DNA from 2 places in the Paenibacillus sp. IHB B 3415 genome. Region 2 is predicted to be linked to the other one. Evidence: predicted binding sites of a transcription regulator. Region 2 holds the regulator's gene; the other holds the start of a gene.
What was found. Region 2 encodes LexA, which represses DNA repair genes until DNA is damaged. Its sites were predicted from a motif close to CGAACATATGTTCG; they were not measured.
Positions count from the first base shown of each region.

Region 1 (3,168 bases), on a different contig from region 2:
GACAAAGCGTTGAATGAGCAGCTAAAGGGAGTCAGCCGCCTGCAGTCGCTGGAGCGGATTCTTGCGGCGGCGCCTGTTCCTCCGGTGCTGACAGCAGAGGAAATGGAGCTTCTGGCAGCCCAGAAAAATGCGCATTATACCGCATTGATCGCCTCCATCACGCCAAGCGATATTTTGCCTGGCATAGCTGCACTGCTCCAGGAGTTGCGGGCGGCGGGCATGAAGCTGGCTGTCGGTTCGGCAAGCCGGAACGCCCCGTTCGTGTTAGAGCGCCTGGGACTGGAGAGCACATTTGACTATGTAGTCGATGCAGGCCGCATCAGGTACGGCAAGCCGGACCCGGAGACTTTTACGAATGCCGCAGATTATCTGAAGGTTCCTTGTGAGCTCTGCATCGGGGTAGAGGATGCTGCTGCTGGCATTGAAGCGATCAAGCGGGCCGGGATGTTCGCTGTTGGCATCGGTTCAGCCCAAACGCTCCGGCAGGCAGATTGTCTGGTGTCAGCCGCTGAATATCTCAACGCAGAGACTATCATAGCCGCATATACCCGTTGGAAGAAAAAAGCTTAAGCTGCACAAGATTTGCTGTCATTCAAGCAATGCAAAATCGGAAATCCACAAGGGCTGGGCTGTCCTGAACTGCACCCGGTCAAGTAGACAGTATAAAATAAGTATTTTAAGCGACCTTAGTCCTGAATTCATTGGGACTGAGGCCGTTTAGTTTTGTCTGTATCCGTTCGTAATTGTAAAAGTGTATGTAATTATTATCAATGTCTTGTTGGAGCTCTTTAAAGGATTGGTAGGTATGCAAGTAGAGTACCTTTCACATTTGAGTGTCCCTCAGAAGGATTCCATGGGTCCGTTATCAATACAGCAACCCACTCGGGACATGCTTTGCGTCAGTTTCGCCTTGTCGAGCATCTCCTTAAAGTGTAGAGAAGTATACTGGAAACCACGGTCGTTATGCTAAGACAAAGACTGTATACTCGTTGTTGAGTTGCAGTCTTTGTTGTTTTCGAGAAGCACGCCTATAGATGTCAGGTATCATATATTAATTTTAACTATTCCTTTGATTTAGATATGAATTAATGCTTAGTAAGTTAATTATTGCTAAAAGAATTATAAATATATATAATACAAACATACGTTCCTTTATAGTTTCTACAATAACTTAATAGTAATATGGTTTGCTGGACTTACTGTATAAATTACCAGGAGGAGAATGAATGATTAGAAAACTCGATGAGAAATTATCAGATAAAGAAAATATTGTACTACGCACAAAACCTCAACTTACTAGTATTCAATTACAAGTGTTTAAAAGTGCTATAAATAAGTCTATTGAAGAGCATAGTCCAATATGGTTAAAGGTATTTAAACCAAATTATGATAGAGTACTTCATGGTATCGTAATGACAGTGGATTATCATCTGTATGGAATTGAAGTGAGAACTATGAGGGATCAATCAGAATGGGTGGAAATAGAGGATATCTTAAAAATTACCTGAACAGGAATACTAATTTTTCACACATAACTGCCAAACAACTCTAAAAATATATTCTACTATTTCCAAGAAATTTTGATTAATAAAAAAGGTGAATCGACTAAATTAGATCCACCTTTCTTTAGTGAAATTACTTATCTTAGGGCAGCGATATTATTGTATAGTCCTACTCCATACAAAATTATGAGCCTGAGTATTAGATGGTAGATCACTATTTTATCACTTTTATAGAATTTTTCATGCAAATGTCGCGGACTTTTCTGAATTCAGAAAGATGCTTCTCTAAGTTTTCAATCAAGAGGTTAAGTTGTCTTTGAAAATCCACCTTATTATCAAGAGTGATGCGCTCATGTGAGAAGATTGTATCTGTGGAAAGTGGGCGATAGGAAGGTATACGAGAAATCAGCTCTTGGACTTTTTGTTCAATTGCTGTAATTTCAAATGGTATCAATTCTTCTTGTCTTGATTGAGAATCAGCAATCTTTGGCTTTTCGAAAGATTTTTTTGGTAGCCGCTTTTCTTCATCATAAACAGACCAGGCACGAAGTAATTCCTCTCCACCATTTCTAATCAAGTTGTCCTTGGTTTCATTTTTAATATCAGTATCTTTAAACATTGTTGCTATTCTCTTTACATCTTTTGGAGGCATTTGAGAACCGGCTACTTTCATTGCCAATGCATCACGAAATTCAAACGCTACATCTTTTAAAGGAAGCAACTGATCCTCTGTTAATCGGCCTGAAACAGACTCTTTACCACTTTTTATTAGTGAGCGCACATCTTTACTGAATTTTAAAAGTTCAAGTTTTGTACGAATATAAGTTTCTGTTTTTCCCAGCTTAGTTGAAAGGAACTTTGTTGAGATTTTGTATTCTTCATTTAAAAGTTTGTGAAAAGCCTCGGCCTCTTCTACAGGAGAAAAACTTTCACGCTGTATATTCTCAGCAAGTTGCTCTAAATAAATACTTAGTTCATCCATGTCTTCGGAAATAATACACGGTATATCCGTAAGTTTTAATTGACAAAATGCTTTATACCTTCTATTTCCAAAAATGATTTTATATCTGTTATTATTTAAAGCCCTGACTTTTATAGGATTAAGAAGACCAATTTCCTGAATACTATTTGCTAATTCAATTAAACTTTCGTCATCAAAGTTATATCTGGGTTGTTCTAAATCTTCATCAATCATATCAATAGGCAAATTCTTTACTAACATTAACATCTACTCCTTACTGTTCGGCAGCAGCATCAAAATCAAAACTCAGTTGTTCATGATCTCTGCTAGACTTTTTCGCTCGTAATCCCCCGATTTTGTACTTTTCAGCTGTTTCAGCCATTCCATTCGCACGATTTTTAAAAGTAGTAGAAACGTCTTCGAATTCATACTCATACTCAGGGATAAAATATCCCTTTCCTATGTTGGCAAGGTATTCTAAATCGGGATGTTTTCTTAACTTTTTAATCTGATACCTTAAGGAGTTTTTTTCCTTAAGTGTCTTCACAGGGAAACTGATATGATGTCCAATCCGATGAAGTGGCCAGGGATCATCGCCCCTTCTAGTTTTGAGCAGTTCAAATAGATTCAATTTTTGATCAGGACTCAACATAAAAACCCCTCCTTAAAAGAGATCCCCTCCATACTTAAATAGCGATGGTGTGG
Region 1 is NZ_JUEI01000006.1:10,947-14,114, forward strand. It holds gene pgmB (beta-phosphoglucomutase) at 1-570, shown strand, start outside; partial or broken gene QW71_RS41155 (transposase) at 677-966, opposite strand; gene QW71_RS03330 (YolD-like family protein) at 1,227-1,508, shown strand; gene QW71_RS03335 (ParB/RepB/Spo0J family partition protein) at 1,717-2,724, opposite strand; gene QW71_RS03340 (hypothetical protein) at 2,738-3,115, opposite strand.
Region 1: a site for LexA is predicted at 1,138-1,151, ahead of QW71_RS03330 (YolD-like family protein). Genes of this name have one in related genera too.

Region 2 (3,168 bases):
TCATTGATGCGTGCGACCAATTCGTCAATATTCAATACTTTCCCCTCCCCTATAAATTCATTCTAACTTTGCCATGAGAAAAAGAGCTTGTCAAGGTCTACCCCCTGAAAGCTCTCTTAGTCAAACACCAGTATGCTTCTTTCGGTTAATATACCGGCACGGTCAGTATATCTCCTGCCTTAATTCCACTGTCCTTCAGACCATTTGATTTCTTGATCCCTTCTATATATACAGCAGTCCTCATGTCATCCGGTTTATTCTTGAGGGCAATGCTCCATAAGGTGTCTCCGCGTTCAACTACGATCCGTTTCACAGGCTTCATTAAAGAGACAGAACCAGCGAACACATTACCGACTACTGTAAATCCGGAAATCGTGAGTAATAATATTAAAGAAATCTTGATGAAGCTGACCTGGCGGAATATTGAGGTAAGTACAGACAGCAGGCGAAGGGTCTTGTCTCTGAAATGTGCCAATGGATTATGGGGTAATGGATTACCGGGAGCGGACACCTTGATATCCTCATTGTAGATACTATTGTAGGTACTGTATTTTAACATAAATATCGTCCTCCAAACACTTGTTCTCACTTTCGAAAATAATATAACACGAACATGTGTTTTGATCAATAGTTTTTTCGAACAACTGTTCCCTTTATTTTTCAGGCTATAATTCTCACAATTTAGAACTTATGTTTGTACGAACGGCAGTTCTATGTTATAATTTTCCCAAACATAGTATATGGGGTTGATTCCGATGTCAAAGATTTCGAGTCGCCAGCTGGCGATCCTGGAATTTATACGTAACGAAGTCCGCAGCAAGGGTTATCCTCCGTCCGTTCGGGAAATTGGCGAAGCTGTTGGCCTGGCCTCCAGTTCTACAGTGCACGGTCATCTGGACCGGCTTGAGAAGAAAGGCCTGATCCGGCGCGATCCTACGAAGCCGCGTGCAATTGAACTGCTCGGCCAGGAAGATTCAGAGAATGTACATCAATTCGTCCAGACGGTTACCCGTATCCCTGTAATTGGTAAGGTTACTGCTGGTGTTCCTATTACTGCTACAGAGAATATTGAGGATTACTTCCCGCTTCCTACTCATTACGTAGGGGATAACAAGGTATTCATGCTTTCTGTACTCGGCGACAGCATGGTTGATGCCGGTATTATGAACGGAGATTATGTTATTGTCCGCCAACAGCAAACCGCTGACAATGGTGACATCGTTGTTGCGATGACCGAAGAAGATGAAGCAACCGTTAAGACCTTTTACAAAGAACGTGATCATATCCGGCTGCAGCCGGAGAACCCGGCTTACGAGCCTCTCCGCCTTAACCGCGTTACTATTTTGGGCAGAGTCATTGGATTATTCCGCGATATCCATTAATCTTTCTCCTCCATAATCAGGCTGCTCCGCATCACGCGAAGCAGCCTTTTTCCTTTTTAGATCCTGTTACGCTTGCCAAAAATGCCAAAAAACCGACATAGGAACATTTGTTCCCATGTCGGTTTTTTGGCATTTTTTACTCCGAACCGCTTTAGCTATCCGCACATATCCTGTTACAAAGGAGTGCTGATCCCATGCCCCCTTTTTCCTTTTTAGATCCTGTTACGCTTGCCAAAAATGCCAAAAAACCGACATAGGAACATTTGTTCCCATGTCGGTTTTTTGGCATTTTTTACTCCGAACCGCTTTAGCTATCCGCACATATCCTGTTACAAAGGAGTGCTGATCCCATGCCCAACTATCGAATTATTGTCGACCTTTCACAGCGCATGCTTTATCTGCTTGATAATGACACCGTAACCAGAGGATTTCCTGTCGGCATTGGCCGGATGCTGACCGTCTCGCCGGTAGGCGAGTACACGATCATTAACAAGCAACCCAACCCGGGCGGACCGTTCGGAGCCTTCTGGATGGGCCTGTCCAAGCCGCATTATGGAATTCACGGAACGAATGACCCTTCCTCCATTGGCCACATGGTCTCCCACGGCTGTATCCGCATGTATAACCAGGACGTGGTCGCGTTGGCTGCCATCATTCCCATTGGCACCCGTGTAACCATCAGGGAGTAGCCGCAAACATGCAGCCGCCTATAAATTCCTATAGTTGAACACAAGAACCCCTTTGACGAGTTTTCGCCAAAGGGGTTCTTCACAGCATTATTGCATAGTTTGCTCATAACCAAGCTCGTCCAGAATACTTTCAGCGAGACTCCACTGTTCCGCAGGTGAGTCTTTGCTTTTTTTGGCGTAGACCAATGCACTCTTGGTAACTTTCTCGATCAGCCTGCGTCCCTGCTCTTTCGTGATGGACACTTCCATCCCGGAGCGGCCCACCACCTCAGACAGACAGAAGAACGCAATCCGCATCGCGTAATTGTCTCTGCTGAGGAAATAGAACAAATGAGGCACGTTCTTGAGCAGACGGTCAACCCAGTTCGTAATCTCCCGAACCTGATAGACTTCCCGGCGATCCTGCTCATAACCATTGAATATAATTATGATTTTGCCCCGTATCCGCTTCTTCTCATATTTCTTAAATTCACGCAAATAGCTCTCCAGCCGCCCCTTCTCCACATCTTCTCTGGAGACATTCAGCACGGTGGTTCCGGCTGCAACCAATTCAGAATTTTCTGCCATAGCCTCAGCATCTGCGTTAACAGACGGTGTACTATCCTGTAATTCCGGCAACCCCAAACGCTGGCGTAATTGATCGTCCATTTTTCACACCCTCCTTTACCAAGCTCTTGTGCAGCTTGTTCACCATGTTATCCTGATATGTAACGTTCTTCAAACCTGATACTCTTCATCGATCAATTATACTCCGAGCCTCCCACAGTCTCAATCGCACGCCAAAAAGACATCCGCAAGGATGTCTTTGAGTGGATTCATATCCTTTGCCTACTGACTACAACACGCTGCGCAACAACCGGATAGCAATAGTGTTTAAACGAATCGCTTCACGGATGGATGCTCTGGCAGCCAGCAATTCTCTTCTGGCACGTGAACCGCTTGGAAATCTGCGCAGGTTCTCATTAATTTCCTCAAGTCTTTCCAGCAGGATTGCTCTTTGTGCGAGCAGTGCATTAATTGCTCTGCGGATTCTGTTTCGTTCTCTTTGCGTCATCATTACACCTCTTTTACGTTTTATAGTATAAGAAATGCAAAGA
Region 2 is NZ_JUEI01000026.1:157,450-160,617, forward strand. It holds gene QW71_RS14420 (DUF896 domain-containing protein) at 1-35, opposite strand, end outside; gene QW71_RS14425 (LysM peptidoglycan-binding domain-containing protein) at 146-559, opposite strand; gene lexA (transcriptional repressor LexA) at 756-1,382, shown strand; gene QW71_RS14435 (L,D-transpeptidase) at 1,733-2,071, shown strand; gene QW71_RS14440 (hypothetical protein) at 2,159-2,719, opposite strand; gene QW71_RS14445 (hypothetical protein) at 2,907-3,128, opposite strand.